2 regions of the Streptococcus sp. A69 genome follow, and region 2 is predicted to be linked to the other one. Evidence: predicted binding sites of a transcription regulator. Region 2 holds the regulator's gene; the other holds the start of a gene.
What was found. Region 2 encodes Rex, which represses fermentation and respiration genes when NADH is low (regulators of the CRP and FNR family bind a similar motif). Its sites were predicted from a motif close to TTGTGAANTANTTCACAA; they were not measured.
Positions count from the first base shown of each region.

Region 1: adhE (bifunctional acetaldehyde-CoA/alcohol dehydrogenase) is a predicted target of Rex. The motif match lies at 4,938-4,955, and genes of this name have one in related genera.

Region 1 is NZ_JBZUJU010000007.1:12,161-21,930, forward strand. Features, by position in the region: gene AC4ME5_RS09145 (ABC transporter permease) at 1-380, opposite strand, end outside; gene AC4ME5_RS09150 (ABC transporter ATP-binding protein) at 349-1,032, opposite strand; gene AC4ME5_RS09155 (helix-turn-helix domain-containing protein) at 1,209-2,120, opposite strand; gene adhE (bifunctional acetaldehyde-CoA/alcohol dehydrogenase) at 2,253-4,904, opposite strand; gene AC4ME5_RS09165 (MORN repeat-containing protein) at 5,201-5,614, opposite strand; gene AC4ME5_RS09170 (low molecular weight protein-tyrosine-phosphatase) at 5,601-6,044, opposite strand; gene yajC (preprotein translocase subunit YajC) at 6,092-6,412, opposite strand; gene tkt (transketolase) at 6,530-8,506, opposite strand; gene AC4ME5_RS09185 (HI_0552 family protein) at 8,625-9,248, opposite strand; gene jag (RNA-binding cell elongation regulator Jag/EloR) at 9,299-9,770, opposite strand, start outside.
Region 2 is NZ_JBZUJU010000001.1:111,397-121,166, forward strand. Features, by position in the region: gene AC4ME5_RS00565 (formate--tetrahydrofolate ligase) at 1-638, shown strand, start outside; gene AC4ME5_RS00570 (GNAT family N-acetyltransferase) at 712-1,224, shown strand; gene pcrA (DNA helicase PcrA) at 1,313-3,604, shown strand; gene radC (RadC family protein) at 3,647-4,327, shown strand; gene AC4ME5_RS00585 (hypothetical protein) at 4,342-4,824, opposite strand; gene AC4ME5_RS00590 (gamma-glutamyl-gamma-aminobutyrate hydrolase family protein) at 4,848-5,537, opposite strand; gene AC4ME5_RS00595 (redox-sensing transcriptional repressor Rex) at 5,553-6,194, opposite strand; gene AC4ME5_RS00600 (DUF4649 family protein) at 6,288-6,491, opposite strand; gene AC4ME5_RS00605 (DUF1831 domain-containing protein) at 6,498-6,845, opposite strand; gene AC4ME5_RS00610 (cysteine desulfurase family protein) at 6,850-7,965, opposite strand; gene AC4ME5_RS00615 (ribose-phosphate diphosphokinase) at 7,975-8,934, opposite strand; gene AC4ME5_RS00620 (CYTH domain-containing protein) at 9,046-9,615, opposite strand; gene yjbM (GTP diphosphokinase) at 9,744-9,770, shown strand, end outside.

The DNA.
Region 1 (9,770 bases), on a different contig from region 2:
TCTACTTCGTGTCCGTCTATGCTAATCTTTGACATGGTCATGCCAAAAGGACTTTCTAGATATTTAATATTTTCTTTCCCAATCGTATCCACGATATAGTTCTTATCATCTTGGTTCAAAAAACCTCTGCCAGCAACACTAGAATTCAGCGCAATCTGAACTTGGGAAGGGAGCTTCCCCCCGTTGGTATTTTCATCAATCATCGAAATCAAGGCATTTCCTAGCCCAAACGAAACCAATACACCTACAAAACCAATCGAGGTCGCTACTGCAATCAGCAAGTTACGCCACTTTCTTTCCAAAAAGTTACTTAAAGAAAGTTTGAATTTGTTTTTAAAGGACAATCCTTTATTTTTTGACTTCTTCAACGACTTCACCATCCTTCATTTTGATAATCACATCTGCATATTCAGTAACCTCTGGGTTATGAGTAACAATCAGTACTGTTTTCCCAGCTTGGGCCAAATTTTTGAACACTTCTAAAACCATCTCTTGAGATTGAGAATCGAGCGATCCAGTTGGTTCATCAGCTACAATCATATCTGGTTGGTTTACCAGAGCACGCGCAATGGCTACACGTTGTTTTTGTCCACCAGAGAGCTGTTTAACATTCTTAGCCATAAAAGGCTCCATCCCTAAATTATGAAGTTGTTCTTGGGCTATTCTTGTCATTTCTTTATCCGATAAATCTTTGACATAGAGAGGCAACTTAACATTATCCAAAACAGATTGATGGGGGATGAGATTGAAGTTTTGAAAGACAAACCCAATGTTGTCTTTGCGAAATTGCGTCAATTCAACCTCTGACAATTCCTTGAGAGACTCTCCTTTAAAGTCTAAAATTCCCTCGTACTCCCTATCTAAACCGCTGATAATATTTAATAGACTGGTTTTTCCACATCCTGACGGACCATAAATCGCAGTGATTTTCCCTTCAGCAATCTGTAGGTTAATATTCCTTAGAGCCTGCTCTTTATTATTCCCATCCAAAACGTAAAATTTTGAAATATTTTTAATGGATAAAATGGACATTACAATCTCCTTTAATCACTTGTGATATCGTGAACCGTTACAAACTACAATAAACAATGCTAATATAAATTAATCTAACAGAATCAGATTCAAAAAAAATTCCTTCTTTTTTCGAATTTATTGTAACAAAAAAGCGACATTCCTCCAATGACAGAAATGTCACTCCTATAAACAATTTAACAATATCTTTTTAGGTCCTCAGCCCATTCATTGTCTAAACTAATTAGTAACTGCTCATTACCAAACATCCTTGCCATCATTTTTGCTTCTTCATACTTTTGTTTGGCTGTTTCATAATCCATCTGAATATAATATTTCCACTCCACCATCAAGACAATTGGTTGTTTTTGAAAACCTCGTGTTTTCTGTCCTATTTTATTTAAGGTCTCAACTGCTCTCTTAAAATAATGAAACAGCCCCATAATTTCTATACAAGCTAAAGAAGCTAACAAGGAATCTCTAAGCAAGTCCAAACAATCGAACTCTATCTTATCAACCTGAGAAATTAGTTTGTCATGAAAACAAAGAATGGTTTCATGCTCAGATTTTTTTATCTCACCCACATTTAAACCATCCATTAACTGACAGTTGAAATACAGTCTCAATTTCAACAATTCCTCAGCCCTGTATACATCTCTGGATAGTAAGTCTTGAAGACCACCCTCAATCACACTACTTCCGTATAAGGAATTACTAGTCGCCCTCACCTCATCTATAGCTTGAAGACAATCCACTACCACTTTCTCATCACGTGGCAAATCATCATAAAAACATTCAAAAATCTCATCAAAATATTCTTCCTTCTGCTCTTGCAACTCTTTGTCTCCATAGTCAGGATGATGAAGAAGAAAGTACTTTAATTCTTGATAACGCTTCGGTAATTCCTTATAGTCTGGCATCAAGGCATAGGATGGGATGTCTAGCTTATCTGCAATGTATTCTAGTGTTTTTATAGTAGGACGAAATTCTCCTTTTTCAATGCGTACCAACTGACGAACGGATAACTCTGACTCATCTCCACAAAAAACTGGACGACTAAGACCTTTCTCCTCTCTAAGGAGTCTTATCTTTTCCCCTAAATCATTCATCTCTTACATTTCTCCCTCGGCTCAATACAAAAACTTTGATAGTCAAACAAATATATACACTTATTATAACATTTTTCAAGAAAATGTACAAAAAAGAGACAGGATAACTCCTGCCTCTAGGCTGATAAACGATTATTTACGACGTCCTGGACGTTCTGCATAACCATAGTAAGCATCTGCCATGATTTCTTCCATGTCAGCTACCATCGGCAAGCGTGGGTTTGCAGGTGAACATTGATCTTCGTAAGCAAGTAAGGCAATCTCATGCAAGCTGTCTTTCCAAGTTTTTTCATCGATACCAAAGCCTTTGAAGTTCATTGTGATTCCAACTGCTTCACCAAGATCGTAAACTGCTTTGGCATAAGCTTCAACCGCTTCTTCTGGTGTTGAGCAAGGAAGACCTAGCATACGAGCGATATCTTGGAATTTTTCATCAGCTTTCCAGTAATTGTACTTAGGCCATGTTGTAGTTTTAGATGGACGAGTTCCATTATAACGGATAACATAAGGAAGTAAAATAGCATTTGTACGTCCGTGAATGGTGTGGTGAACAGCACCAATCTTATGCGCCATTGAGTGACTCATTCCAAGGAAGGCATTTGCAAAGGCCATACCAGCCATTGTAGAGGCATTATGCATCTTTTCACGGGCTTCTGGGTCAGCTGTTTTTACAGATTTTTCCAAGTATTTGAAGACTAACTTGATGGTTTGAAGAGCAATACCATCTGTATAGTCATTGGCAAAGTTAGAAGTATAAGCTTCAGTTGCGTGTGTCAAGACATCCATACCTGTGTCAGCAGCAATAAATGCTGGAACAGATTCTACCAAAGCAGGGTCAACAATTGCAATGGTTGGTGTCAAAGCGTAGTCAGTGATTGGGTATTTCCGGTTGTTTGCCTTGTCAGAGATAACTGCAAACGGTGTTACTTCTGAACCTGTACCAGATGTTGTTGGAATACCGATATATTGTGCTTTCTTACCAAGTGATGGGAATTTGAAGGCACGTTTGCGGATATCCATGAATTTTTGAACGAGGTCACCGAAGTCAACGTCTGGCTGTTCATAGAACATCCACATACCTTTGGCTGCATCCATTGGTGAACCACCACCAAGGGCAATGATAGTGTCTGGTTCAAACGAACGCATTACTTCAACACCACGACGAACTGTTGTGATATCTGGATCTGGTTCAACATCTGAGAAGACTTGAATCGTGACTTTGTTTTTACGAAGATTCAATTGGTCAATCACACGTTGTACAAAACCGAGTTTTTCAATTGATTTATCGGTAACAATCATGACACGTTCGATACCTTCGCAAGTTTGAAGGTATTGGATTGAGTTACGTTCGAAGTAGATTTTTGAAGGAACTTTAAACCATTGCATATTATTTCTACGTTTTCCTACTTTCTTGATGTTTAGAAGGTTGATCGCACTTACGTTATCACCGACTGAGTTGTGTCCATATGAACCACATCCAAGTGTTAATGATGGAATGAAGGCGTTGTATACATCACCGATACCACCAAAGGTAGATGGAGAGTTCCAGATAATACGCATTGCCTTTATTTCCGTACCGAAACGTTTTGCAAGAGCTTCGTCTTTTGTATGGATAGCAGCTGAGTGTCCTAGACCATTAAATTCAACCATTTGACGAGCTTTTTTAAGTCCATCTTCAGTATCTTCAGCTTTCAAAACTGCAATAACAGGTGATAATTTTTCACGAGTCAATGGTTCTTTAATTCCAACTTCTGCACATTCAGCAGCCAAGATGTTTGTCCCCTCTGGAACGCTAAATCCTGCTTGTTCAGCAATCCATGCTGCTGGTTTACCAACGATGTTTGCGTTTAGTTTAGCACCGGCGCAGTTCTTGCTGTTAGCTTTTGCACCAAAACAGAATTCTTCCAAAAGCGCTTTTTCTTTCTTGTTGACAAAGTAAGTATGGTATGATTTGAATTCTTCTACAAATTCGTCATATACTTCCTTATCAATGATAACCGCTTGTTCTGATGCACAGACCATCCCATTATCAAATGATTTAGACATAACGATGTCATGAGCAGCTTGGCGAAGGTCAGCAGATTTTTCTACATAGGCAGGAACGTTTCCGGCACCTACCCCAAGAGCTGGTTTTCCACATGAGTATGCAGCTTTAACCATAGCATTCCCACCAGTTGCGAGGATAGTCGCAACACCTTCATGGTTCATAAGTGCTCCAGTTGCTTCCATAGATGGCTCTGTAACCCATTGAACACAGTTTTCAGGTGCACCGGCTGCTATGGCTGCATCACGAACGATTTGTGCAGCATGAGCAGAAGATTCTTGAGCTGATGGGTGGAAGGCGAAAACGATTGGGTTACGTGTCTTCAAGGCAATCAATGATTTGAAAATTGCTGTTGAAGTTGGGTTTGTTGTTGGAGTGATACCACAAATAACTCCGACTGGCTCCGCAATCTTCGTCAAACCTGTAATTGGATCATCTTCGATAACTCCAGCTGTTTTAACTCCACGCATATTGTTCACTACGTGTTCACAGGCAAATAGATTTTTTGTCGCCTTATCTTCAAATACACCACGACCAGTTTCTTCAACTGCGTGTTGTGCAAGGATACCATGCGCGTCAAGTGCTGCAACAGACGCTTTTGCTACGATGTAGTCAACTTGCTCTTGATTCAACTTGCGCATTTCATCAAGCGCAACCAAGGCTTTTTTCACGAGACCGTCGACATGCTTTTCAGCAGCAAGTTGTTTTTCCTCTGGTGTTACTGTTTTTTTATCAGCCATATTATCCTCCATAGCCTTTAAGGATATTATCCTTTGTTAATTTTTTCACAAGTTTATTATAACTCTTTTTTTATGCTTTGTAAACAGTTTCATAAGTATTTCACAAAGAATTTTTCTAAGTTTGTGAACTTTTTCTCAATTAACCCGTACAATAGAGTTTTGACTGGACGATTGTGAAATTATGAAAAATATTTTTTTATTTCACAAAGTTTTCTCTAGTTGATAGCTATTTATCGAATTCAAGGCAAGAAAGCGTTTTCTATTTTGGTTTTAAAAATAGTCTCCTAACTTGGAGACTACTGTTTTTGCTGAAAAACGCCTTGTTTAAAGGTCCCTTCATAAACAACCTCTTGCTCTGTAGTCAACTTCCCTTGACCTTCAGCCTGACCATTTACAAAATCACCTTCGTATTTCCAGCCATCTTTTGATTGGAAAGTCCCTTTTCCATTAAAGGCTCCATTATTGAAATCACCTGTATATTGGTCTCCATTTTCAAAGGTCAGAGTGCCTTGGCCATTCATTTTTCCTCGTACCAGGGTACCATCATAAACAAGGGCACCGCCATCAAGTGTCAGGGCACCCTTTTTAGGTGTATTTAGTAGAAATACTGAAAGGGCACAGAGTGCAATTACGACTACTGCAATGAACTCTAGCCTAGGGCGAGTTAGGTAAACTCTATACTTTTCATAGATTTGTTTAAGCTTTTCCATTGTCACTCTCATTTTCTAATCGATCTAGCCAGCTTCGACATCCACTTGTGATGCGAGCATAGGTTTCCTCAAAATCTCCTGTATACCAAGGATCTGGAACACTTTCAGATGCAAAAGGGTAGATCTTATGTTGCAATTCCTGAGGACACATTTGACGCAGATCTGAAACGTTTGAAGCATCCATACCGATAATGTAATCAAACGATTCAAAATCTTCTCTACGAATCTGGAGTGATGTTTTGTCTTTGTCATAAGGAATCTGATACTGCCGGAAAATCCCCTGCGTTCCCTTATGAATCGGATTACCATGTTCCCAAGATGAAGTCGCACGACTCTCAACCTGGTAATCGCTCGTCATGGATTTCATTACAAACTCTGCCATGGGGCTACGGCAGATGTTTCCTAAGCACACAAATACTATTTTTCTCATCCCTTTTCCTCTTACTTCATAGAAAAACGGGAGTGACAGGTCCCGTTTTATTCTTCGATTGCTCCGCCTTCGTCAACAACTGTTCCTTCTGGTGTCACAGCTTCTTTGAGTGGCAAAACGGTCTTGATAGCAGCCAATTCAAAAGTCAAATAAACGCCATCTACATCAAGTACGATTGTTCTCTTCTCAGTGTCTACTTCATCCACTGTTCCGTAAAGGCCGCCAATTGTAATAACTTCATAGCCTTTTTGAAGTTTATTTAAGCTTTCCATACGCTTTTGCGCTTGTTTCTTTTGAGAACGTTGCATAAAGAACATCAAGGCCATCATACCTACAAGCATGATTAAAAAAGTAATATTTGGATTCATTATTTTCTCCTTTGTATTTTACATAGGACTACTATATCAAATTTCAGCTACTTTTACAAGGTTGTACCTTGTTTTTATGATTATAAAAAATCAGAGTTTTCACTCTGATTTTTGTGATTATTTCAAGTTTTGAACGACTTTGACTAGATTCTCTACCGTAAATCCGTACTCTGCTAATATTTTTGGTGCTGGGGCAGATGCTCCGAAAGTATCAATACCGAGAACTGCACCATCAAGACCAACATATTTGTACCAGTTTTGAGTTGCACCCATTTCGACTGCAACACGACGGCGAACTGCATTTGGAAGGATTTCTTCCTTGTATGCTGCATCTTGTTTATCAAAGACATCTGTAGATGGCATGCTGACTACGCGGACTTTTTCGCCTTGACTAGCCAATTCTTTGGCAGCTGCGACAGCTAGATTGACCTCTGAACCTGTCGCAATCAAGATTGTATCAAAGTCTGCTGCATTTTCATAGACAACATAGGCACCTTTCGCAACCTTGTCGAAGTCTGTTCCTTCTTCGACAGTCAAGTTTTGGCGTGTCAAGACAAGGGCAGTTGGTGTTTTCTCGCTTGTCACTGCAAGGTACCAAGCCGCTTGAGTTTCACGCGCATCTGCTGGGCGGAAAACATTCAGATTTGGCATAGCACGGAGACCTGCTAAGTGTTCAACTGGTTCGTGAGTTGGACCATCTTCACCAACTGCGATTGAATCGTGAGTAAAGACATAAGTCACAGGAAGTCCTTGCAAGGCTGACAAGCGAACAGCTGCTTTCACATAGTCAGAAAAGACGAAGAAAGTACCACCGTATACACGAAGTCCACCATGAAGGGCCATCCCGTTCAAGATCGTTCCCATTGCAAATTCACGAACACCAAACTGAATGTTACGGTTCAAGCGATTAGCATCGTCTTGAAGTCCATCCGTTTTGATGTAAGTCATGTTTGAGTGAGCGAGGTCAGCTGATCCACCTAGGAAAGTTGGCAACTTGGCAGCGACAACGTTCAAAGCATCTTGACTGGAATTACGAGTTGCTTGAGAGAAGCCATTTTCTAAGGCTGGGAAGTCTGCTGGAGTCACCTCAACTGGATCACGGCCGTCGATAATAGCTTCTACTTCTGCAGCCAGTTCTGGATGAGCCTCTTTATAATCAGCAACTAATTTAGTCCAAGCTTGATAAGCTGATGCGCCACGGTCTGCAACATTTTCCTTGAAATCAGCATAAACTTCAGCTGGGATTTCAAATGGTTCATAGTCCCAACCGAGGGCTTGACGAGTTGCTGCAGTTTCGTCTGCACCAAGAGGAGCACCGTGTACAGCATTGGTTCCTTGTTTGTTTGGAGAGCCATATCCAATCACAGTCTTCACTTCAATCAAAGATGGTTTGCCTGAAGCTTTGGCTGTTTCGATAGCAACATGGATTGCTTCCAAGTCTGTTCCATCTTCAACCAAGGCTGTATGCCAACCGTAGGCATTGTAACGGTCACGAACACTTTCTGTAAAGGAATCCTTTGTCTCACCATCCAAGTTGATGTCATTTGAATCATAAAGAACCACCAACTTGTCAAGTTTTTGCAAGCCTGCGTATGAAGCCGCCTCACTTGAGACACCTTCCATCAAGTCTCCGTCTCCGCAGATAACGTAAGTATAGTGGTCAAAGATATTGAAGCCTTCACGGTTATACTTCGCCGCAAGGAAACGTTCTGCTTGGGCAAAACCAGTGGCAGTAGAAATCCCTTGTCCTAGAGGACCGGTTGTAGCGTCAACCCCTGCTGTATGGCCAAATTCTGGGTGACCTGGCGTTTTGGAACCCCATTGGCGGAAGTTCTTGACTTCATCCATGCTAACATCTTCAAAACCAGAAAGGTGAAGAAGGGCATAAAGCAACATAGAGCCATGGCCTGCTGAGAGGATAAAACGGTCGCGGTTGATCCAGTTTGGTTGGGCTGGATTGATACGAAGTTGTTTTGTAAAGAGGCTATAGGCCATTGGAGCAGCCCCCATAACCACCCCTGGGTGACCTGAGTTTGCTTTGTTGATGGCGTCAATACCTAGAAAACGAATTGCATTAACAGATAGATTTGACATAGAATTTCCTTTCTCTTTGAGGTGATTAATGAATCACACATCCTATTTTACTATTATATGAAAAAATGTATAGAATAGCAATAAAACAATTTGCGTTCATCTAACACATTTGATTTGTCTATTCCCTCGTCACCTCATAGTAAGGGAGCAAACGCGTATAAGCATCTTCTAGCTCCTCCAATATCGCTTCTACTGACTGATTTTCAATGAGGGAAACATCTGACTTGACTAAGACTTTTCGGGCTTCCTGACTTTTCACCTTCTCGCGTAAAGTGCGACGGTTCTCCTCAGTAGCCTCCACCTTATGACTTTCCCCATTTGAGTAGACTAGATAATAAATTCCTTCTACCACTGGAAGTTCTAAAACCTTGGCTTGCTTGTCTAAAGTCTGTTCATCTTTCTTGCGCTCGATGAAGCTGACTTCTAAGGAAATCCCAAAATCTGAGGGTTTCCCATACAAACGCAGCGCCAACATGGGTTCTGTTACCTGCCCCTCTCTCTGTAGATAGGCCCAGAAATGCGGTCGCAAGCGCTGCGCTTGATTCATCCACTGACTAGTCTGTTGAAGTTGCCATTCTGGATGACTTGCTTGAAAGGTATTGGCAAGTTCTGTAAAAGACTTCCGAGCCTCCTGGCCTTTGTGGCGCAAATCCAACATCTTTTCTCTTTCATCGCCAGCTTTATCAGGATTACGGTACTGAACTCCTGCAAATGATAGGTATTCTCTAACTGCTTTCAGCATATCTGAATCTTTCCTTTCCTAGCAAAAAATCAGGTCAAGCCTGATTTTGTTTATTCTGTATCTACGACAACATAGCGATTTGGCTCATCACCCTCAGAATAACTGGTCACTCCATTCATGCGTGAAATAATGCGATGGATAATCTTGCGTTCGCTATTCGACATTGGATCTGTTTGCTGGCTACGACCTTCCTCCAATACGCGATTCGCTAATTTTTGAGCGTAGGTTTGCAAGACTTCTGCACGGTGTTCAACATAATCATTGACGTTAATCGTAATGTAGAAAGTTCTTGAATAGCGATTATAAAGGTAATTTTGCGCCAATAGTTGAAGAGCTTTCAAGACTTTTCCGTGATAGCCGATAATACGGCCTGGTTCATTCGTGTCAATTTGAAGATTGATGGTGCGGCGATTGTAGTCACTTGAAATCGTCCCTTCAACATCCATATCATCCACAATGGTTTGAACGTAGTTAGCTACTTCAGTTGCCACTTGTTCGATGTCATAACTTGGTTCTACTTTC
Region 2 (9,770 bases):
TGACAGAAGAAAACGTAGAAGCAGTTCGAGCAGGTTTTGCTAACTTAAAACGCCACGTTGAAAATATCCGTAAATTTGGAGTGCCTGCAGTTGTCGCGATTAACGAATTTGTCTCTGATACAGAAGCTGAAATCGCAGCCTTGAAGGAACTTTGTGCTTCTATTGATGTGCCAGTTGAGTTGGCTAGTGTCTGGGCTGATGGCGCAGAAGGTGGTGTAGCACTTGCCGAAACACTTGTCAAGACTATCTCTGAAAATCCGGCCAACTACACTCGTCTTTATGACAATGACCTTTCTGTCCAAGAAAAGATTGAAAAGATTGTTACTGAAATCTACCGTGGTAGCAAAGTGAACTTTGAGAAGAAAGCTCAAACTCAAATTGCCCAAATCGTTCAGAATGGATGGGACAAATTGCCAATCTGTATGGCTAAAACTCAGTACAGTTTTTCTGACAATCCGAATGCACTTGGAGCACCAGAAAACTTTGAAATTACCATTCGTGAATTGGTACCAAAATTAGGTGCAGGCTTCATCGTAGCCTTAACTGGTGATGTTATGACCATGCCAGGACTTCCAAAACGTCCAGCCGCTCTGAACATGGATGTTGAAAGCGATGGAACAGTTCTAGGCTTGTTCTAGTATATTGCAATTGATTTCAAATGAGTTTGGAAAAGCTATCCAAGCTCATTTTCGATTTTAGAAAGAGAAATATATGTCAACGATTCGAACAGTAAGGGAGTCTGATATTCCAGACCTACTTGCTATTTATGCTCCCTATGTCCTTAATACAGCCATTACATTTGAATACGAGGTGCCAAGTGTTGAGGAATTTCAAAGAAGAGTTCAAAAGACCTTGCTTAAATATCCTTATCTAGTGCTAGTGGAAGAAGGCAAAATTTTGGGATATGCCTATGCTTCCACCTATTATGATAGGAGAGCCTATGATTGGTCAGTCGAAGTCTCAATTTACTTGAATCAAGAAGCCAAAGGTCAAGGGTTAGGGAGTCTACTCTATGACTGTCTGGAGGAAGAACTAGAGTCTAGAGGTTACTTACGCTTCTTAGCTTGTATTGCTTTACCGAATGATAGAAGCATTTCTCTTCACCAAAAGAGAGGCTATGAACAAGTAGCTCATTTCCCTAAGATAGGCTATAAGTTTGGAAAATGGCATGATATTGTTTGGATGCAAAAGTCATTGACTCCTCCTGATGATATGAAAGAGTAGAATTCCACACGCAACCAGTCTAGGTAAAGATATTTTCCTTGAATTCTGATATAATAGAAATATTGACTTCAAGAGTAAGGAAGAGAAAATGAACGCATTATTGAATGGAATGAATGACCGTCAGGCTGAGGCGGTGCAAGCGACAGAAGGCCCCTTGTTAATTATGGCGGGTGCCGGGTCAGGAAAGACCCGTGTTTTGACCCACCGCATTGCCTATCTGATTGATGAAAAGATGGTCAATCCTTGGAATATCTTGGCCATTACCTTTACCAACAAGGCTGCGCGTGAGATGAAAGAGCGTGCTTATGGTCTTAATCCAGCTACTCAGGACTGTCTGATTGCGACTTTTCACTCCATGTGTGTTCGTATTCTGCGTCGCGATGCGGATCATATCGGCTACAATCGTAATTTCACCATTGTAGATCCTGGTGAACAACGAACCCTTATGAAACGCATTCTCAAGCAGTTAAACTTGGATCCGAAAAAATGGAATGAACGGACAATCTTGGGTTCCATTTCCAATGCTAAGAATGACTTGATTGATGATGTGGCTTATGCAGATCAAGCTGGAGATATGTACACGCAAATCGTGGCTCAATGTTACACAGCCTATCAGAAAGAGCTTCGTCAGTCTGAGTCCGTTGACTTTGATGATTTAATCATGTTGACCCTGCGTCTCTTTGATCAAAATCCTGATGTCTTGACCTACTACCAGCAGAAGTTCCAATACATCCACGTTGATGAGTACCAAGATACCAACCATGCCCAGTACCAACTAGTCAAACTATTGGCATCTCGCTTTAAAAATATCTGTGTAGTTGGGGATGCAGACCAGTCTATCTACGGTTGGCGCGGTGCGGATATGCAGAATATCTTGGATTTCGAAAAGGATTATCCTCAAGCTAAGGTTGTCTTGTTAGAAGAAAATTATCGTTCAACCAAAACCATTCTGCAAGCTGCCAATGATGTTATTAAAAACAATAAAAATCGTCATCCTAAGAATCTCTGGACTCAGAATGCTGATGGGGAGCAGATTATTTACTATCGTGCCAATGACGAACAAGATGAGGCTGTATTTGTAGCCAAAACCATTGATGAACTTAGTCGCAGTCAAAATTTCCTTCACAAGGATTTTGCAGTTCTCTATCGGACTAATGCGCAATCTCGTACTATTGAGGAAACCTTGCTCAAGTCCAATATTCCTTACACTATGGTTGGTGGAACCAAGTTCTACAGCCGTAAGGAAATTCGTGACATTATCGCCTACCTCAACCTCATTGCTAATCTGAGTGACAATATCAGTTTTGAGCGGATTATCAACGAACCAAAACGTGGAATTGGGCCAGGAACGGTTGAGAAAATCCGTGATTTTGCGAATATGCAGGACATGTCCATGCTAGATGCTTCTGCAAACATCATGTTGTCTGGCATCAAAGGAAAAGCAGCCCAGTCAATTTGGGACTTTGCCAATATGATTTTGGATTTGCGAGAGCAACTGGACCAATTAAGCATTACAGAGTTGGTTGAGGCCGTCCTAGAAAAAACAGGTTACGTCGAGATTCTAAATGCCCAAGCAACCTTGGAAAGTAAGGCTCGGGTTGAAAACATCGAAGAGTTTCTATCAGTTACTAAGAATTTTGACGACAATCCCGATAGTCAAGAAGAGGAAACTGGCTTGGATAAACTCAGTCGTTTCTTGAATGACTTGGCCTTGATTGCAGACACAGACTCTGGCAGTCAGGAAACATCGGAAGTAACCTTGATGACACTCCATGCAGCGAAAGGACTGGAGTTCCCAGTTGTCTTTATCATCGGGATGGAAGAGAATGTCTTTCCGCTTAGCCGTGCAGCTGAGGATCCTGATGAGCTAGAGGAAGAGCGCCGTTTGGCCTATGTAGGTATCACACGCGCTGAGAAAATCCTCTATCTGACCAATGCCAACTCACGCTTGCTTTTCGGTCGTACTAGCTACAACCGCCCAACACGTTTCATCAATGAAATCAGTTCGGACTTGCTTGAGTATCAAGGTTTGGCTCGACCAGCTAATACCAGTTTCAAGGCTTCATATAGCAGTGGTGGCGTTGCCTTCGGTCAAGGAATGAGTTTGGCTCAGGCACTTCAAGACCGTAAACGCAGTGCTGCCCCAAGCTCTATCCAGTCAAGTGGTCTCCCATTTGGACAATTTGCAGCTGGAAATAAAAAAGATTCGACTGATACAAGTTGGTCCATTGGGGATATTGCTCTTCACAAGAAATGGGGAGAGGGAACGGTCCTAGAAGTTTCGGGTAGTGGTGATACTCAGGAATTGAAAATCAATTTCCCAGAAGTGGGGCTGAAAAAACTCTTAGCCAGTGTTGCCCCAATTGAGAAAAAAATCTAATTTTCCATCCTTCTCACGAATAATAAAGTGAGGAGGATTTTTATGTACAGTATTTCATTCCAAGAAGATTCACTCTTGCCTAGAGAAAGACTAGTTAAAGAAGGAGTAGAGGCTCTGAGCAATCAAGAGTTGTTAGCTATTTTGCTCAGAACGGGAACGCGTCAGGCTAATGTCTTTGAAATTGCCCAAAAAGTCTTGAATAGTTTGACTAGTCTAACTGATTTGAAAAAAATGACCCTGCAGGAATTGCAGAGTCTGTCTGGTATTGGACGGATTAAGGCCATTGAATTACAAGCAGTGATTGAACTGGGACATCGCATTCACAAACATGAAAACCTTGAGATGGAAAGTATTCTCAGCAGTCAAAAGCTAGCTAAAAAAATGCAACAGGAACTTGGCGACAAAAAACAAGAGCACCTAGTGGCGCTCTATCTCAATACTCAAAATCAAATCATCCATCAGCAAACTATTTTTATCGGATCTGCGACACGCAGTATTGCTGAACCGAGAGAAATCCTTCACTATGCTTTGAAGCATATGGCAACGTCTGTGATTCTCGTTCACAATCATCCATCCGGTGCTGTATCTCCTAGTCGAAACGACAACCATGTCACTAAACTAGTCAAGGAAGCCTGCGAACTGATGGGAATTGTGTTCTTGGACCATTTGATTGTCTCTCACTCTGATTACTTTAGTTACCGTGAAAAGACGGATTTGATTTAAGAATGCACATGATCTTACTCAATTACTTTTAAAACATAGGAATCTACTTCTGCCATATTGATAACAGGAAGAGGTTTTATCGTGGGTACAAGTAAATCTTCTTGAACGATAAAGTTGACAATCGAATTGAAATCTTCGATTTTATAATATCTTTTTTTATGAATGAGAATATCTCTGTAAAAGTAAAGACGTGAATGAAATTTACTTTTTAGTTTAGCATCTGCCTTTTTACAAAATAGTTTTGCCTTTTTAGACATTTCTTTCAGCTGTTTTTCTTTTTGAGATAGTTTATCGAAATTCTCTTTATTCTTAGAAAAAGATTGGTAACTTTCCGCTGTTAAAAGTCTATAGAGATTAGAAAGATGAAAGCAAACCCTTATTTCTTTTTCATTGTTTGATAAGAAAAGATTAGCTTCCTTTTCCTTATAAGATATGAAAACATTAGCTTCTATATCTCTCAAAATCTCATGAGTAGAAGGTATTTTAATTTCATTCATGATTAATAACCTATTTATAAGTCCTAGAGTTCGTTAACAACATAGTCAAACAGCGTTTTATCTTTGGGGCGGTTTTCAAAGAGAAATTCAGGATGCCATTGAACACCAAGATAAGGGAAGCCGTCCGTAGTTGTCACAGCCTCAATGATTCCATCTTTAGGATCATGTGCTACAACCTTAAGATTTGAGGCTAGATCTTTAATGCTCTGGTGGTGGAAGGAGTTGATGTGAGAGATTTCTCCATAGATTTCTCGGAGAATCGTATCAGGTTCCGTTACGAGGCGTTGGGTCGTGTATTCGGCTGAACAATCCTGCCAGTGGTCTTCGATATCTTGGTGAAGCGTTCCTCCCATAGCAACATTAAAGAGCTGGGTACCTCGACAAACAGAGAAGATTGGCTTTTTCTGCTTGATAGCTTCCCTAATCAGAGCTAATTCAAACTGGTCTCTTTGAAGGTGGTAGTCATCACTATCAATAGCCTTTGGTTCACCATAGTATTTTGGATCAACATTTTGCCCACCCGTTAGGATGAGCTTATCAATGATATTGATGTAATGGGTAGCCATTTCTTGATCACCAATCGGTAGGATGATTGGAATTCCGCCAGCGTCCTTGACTCCTTCAACAAAGCCCTTTGCTGCATAGCTCATCATGATGTTATCATCTGGATGAGCTTTTTCATTTCCTGTAATCCCAATAACTGGTTTTTTCATAAATGCTTTCGCTTTCTAATCCTCTTTACGCATAAAATAGAGGAGGGTTTGGAGTTCGCTTGTCAAATCGACATACTGAACGACCACATCTTTTGGAAGGTGGAGGTGAACAGGGGAAAAACTGAGAATACCTTTTATACCTGCATCGACCAAAAGATTGGCGACTTCTTGTGATTTAACACTTGGAACAGTTAGGATAGCAGTTTTAACATCTGCCTCTTTGATTTTTTCTTTAATTTGAGAGATACCATAGATTGGAATTCCATCAGGTGTCTGGGTTCCAACTTCTGGATGGTTATCTAGGTCAAATGCCATGATGATTTTCATCTTGTTACGCTCATGGAAGCGATAGTGGAGAAGGGCATGCCCCATATTTCCAATCCCGACCAGCATAACATTTGTAATGGAGTTATCATTTAGGAGATCAGCAAAAAAATTCATCAATTTTTTGACATCGTAACCAAAACCACGACGACCTAGTTCGCCAAAATAGGAAAAATCACGACGAACAGTCGCAGAATCGATACCGATAGCCTCTGCAATTTGCTTGGAGTTGGCACGTTCGATTTTCTCGGCATGAAATCTCTTGAAAATTCGATAGTAGAGAGAGAGTCTTTTTGCTGTTGCTTTTGGAATAGCAGACTGTTTATCTTTCACAAAACCACAACCTTTCTATTCTTCTATTTTATAGAAACATTGTGAAAAAATCAACAAAAACAAGAAAAAACTAAGAAAATCTTAGTTTTAGTTTTAAAAATTAGCTTGTGATAGAAAACGGTAGAGATCTCCGACCAATCCTTGATAGATAACTTTATCATCAAAGGTTAATGAAGTGACTAGGAATGTATCTGGAAGAGTTACACAACCTGATAGAGATAACATAAGCTCTTCGTAATTTTCAAATTCAAGGGTACGCTCTACTTGATAACTATCTTGATAGGTAAGTTGATACATAGCCAATTATCTTTCTTCTTTTGTGAAGATTCCGCGTTCTACAAGGCTGTCCATGAGGAAGTAGAATTTTTCCTGATGAATGTGGTGGTCTTCTGATTTAAAGATATTAACCAAACGAAGACCTGACTTGTCAGTAATGTTGAGTTTAGCACCTGTAAGGTCTTTATTGATGATGATTTTTAGCTTGAAGCCTTCACCACTGTTGGGTACTTTTTCAAGTAGACGAGTCAGTTCGAAGTTTCCAACTTTTGTTTCAAAAAAAGTATTATCTTTCAGTGTGAACTTTTTGACAGTTGGGCTAAGTGTGTAGTCGTAGCGGCAGTTTTGTAGTTTAATGGTTTTTTCGAATGCCATTAGATTAATCTCCAATAATATTTTTTAAGGTTTGTGCGAGTTGTTTCAGTTCTTCTTCGGTGTTAAGAGGAGAGAGACTGATACGGACAGATTCTGTTAAACGATGCGAATCTGGTCCATAAAATGCTTCAAGCACATGACTGGTTTGCACAATACCAGCAGTACAAGCCGAACCGGTAGAAATTGAAATTCCTTCAAGGTCTAACCGTAACAAGAGCAAATCATTTTTTTGACCAGGAAAGCCAATGTTGACAACATAAGGAAGCTGGTGTTGGCTTTCGTTGAGATAGTATTCTAGATCTGCAATCTCATCTAGAAAAGCAGATTTTAATCCCTCTAGTTTTTGGTAATGTTCAGCTTGCTGCTCTAAGTCCTCTTTGAGAGCGGCGACCATGCCTACAATGGCAGCGAGGTTTTCTGTTCCAGCCCGTTTTTTTTGTTCTTGATCACCACCATGAAGATAGGAGTCAAAGTCCCCAGCCGATGCGTAAAGAAAGCCGACTCCTTTTGGTCCATGGAATTTGTGGGCAGAAGCACTGAGGAAATCAATTCCCAATTCCTCAGGATGGATAGGAAGTTTCCCGATAGCTTGAACAGCATCTACATGATAAGCCGCAGGATGCTCTTTTAAAACACGTCCAATCTCAGCGATAGGTAAGAGACTGCCCGTTTCATTATTAGCATACATAGTGGAAACGAGAATGGTATCGTCACGTAAAGCTTCTTGAATTTGCTGGGCAGTTATTTCTTGATTTACTGGTTGGATGATACTCGCTTCAAAACCAAAATGTTGCACCAGATAATCGATAGTTTCAAGCACAGAATGATGTTCAATAGCTGTCGTAATGATATGTTTTCCACGATTTTGATGACGGAGACAATAGCCGATAATAGCTGTATTGTTACTTTCTGTACCACCAGATGTGAAAAAGATATGTTGAGATTTTGTCCCCAATAACTGGGCTAGTTCCTGACGGGCTTCTCGCAAGAGCTTGCCAGCCTGTCGACCATGACTATGAATACTAGAAGGATTACCATGGGTTTCTTGCATGACCTTGGTCATTTCTGAAATAGCAACTGCTGACATAGGAGTCGTTGCAGCATTGTCCAAATAAATCAAAGAATCACCTTATTTCTTTTTGTTGTAAGCAAAGAGTGGGCTGACTGGTTTTCTTTCATGGATGCGGACGATAGCATCTCCGATTAACTCGCTAGCAGTAATGTAACATACATTTTCTGGAGTTCTTTCTTTAGTTGCTACTGAGTCTGTCACAAGGATTTCCTTGATGTTTGTAGCATCAAGGAGGTCTGCCGCACCTTCAACAAATAAACCGTGACTAGATACTGCATAAATCTCAGTTGCACCTTCACGTTCAACGATTTTGGCTGCTTCAGAGAAAGTACGACCAGTATTTAGAATATCGTCAATCAAGATAGCCTTCTTGCCTTCGACATCCCCAATGATATAGCCTTCGTTACGATCAGAATCGTCTTGGGCGTAGTCAATGATAGCGATAGGGGCATCAAGGTATTCAGCCAAACTACGAGCACGTTTAACACCAGAGTTCTTTGGACTAACAACAACAACATCAGAGCCAAGAAGTCCTTTATCACAGTAGTGCTTAGCAAATAGAGGAACAGTATAAAGATTGTCTACAGGAATGTCAAAGAAACCTTGGACCTGAACAGCGTGGAGGTCAAGCGTTAGAACACGGCTTACACCAGCCTTGACAAGCATATTGGCAACCAATTTTGCAGTGAGGGGTTCGCGAGAAGAAGCGATACGATCCTGACGAGCATAACCAAAGTAAGGAAGGACAACGTTGATACTATGAGCACTTGCACGAACACAAGCATCAACCATGATTAATAATTCCATCAAGTGGTTGCTAACGGGGTAGCTGGTTGACTGGATGATGTAAACATCGTAACCACGGACACTTTCTTCGATGTTGACCTGGATTTCACCATCAGAAAATTGACGAGAGGATAATTTTCCGAGAGGTACACCAACTGTATCCGCAATCTTTTGAGCGATTTCTGGGTTAGAGTTTAGGGTGAAAAGTTTCATGTTGTTTCTATCTGACATTATAGACCGTCCTCTGTAAACTTTGTGAATCTCCTTTGAGAAAGTTCTGTTTTTCAAAGCAAGATTCTTTTATTTTTATCTTTTCTATTCTACCAAAAAAAGGAGATTATTTCAGCTTTTTTTCATGCTTTTAATAAAACGAATTAATTTTGAAGGAGCTTTCTGATAAGTTATGTGATTTTCATCTAAAAATTTCCGAAAATCGGCTTTCCCTTTTTCATGGTCTGTGACTTCAAGCTCGAGTTCATAGTCCGTTTGGTCAAAGTAGTGACTTTCATCTAACGCCATTAAGCCAATTTCTGTTTTCGTTTCATAACGAAGAGTCGAAAGGCAGCCTAAAACAAGCCAGTCATGACTTTCAATACCAATCTTAGCGAGCTTTTCTAGAACGAGCCCTTGAGGTAGTTTTTGTTTTTCTAGGTACGATTCAGCTTCTGGAAGAGTTAGTTTCTGGTTGTATTCCATATTTCCTACAGTTTGAGGCACTTTCAAGGTCAATTCCGCCCAATCTGCAAAAGTGCGAATGCGCATGGCAACCTTCTTTTCACGTAATTGAAAATCAGGTGTGTCAATGTAGTAGTTTTTCTGAAGGACGGGCTGGATATGGGAAAACTGTTTTTTTAGATGATCATATTCCTCTTTTTTCAGAAGTGTTTTCAATTCTATTTCTAAATGTTTCATTTTTTCAACCTTTTCTATATCTTTGAAAGCGATTTATGGTATAATGGACAATGTATTTATTGTATACGAATGTACTGAAAAAATCAAAGATTTTCGACAGAGCAATCAAACATTACAAGGGAGAAAGTATGACCATAGAATGGGAAGAATTTTTA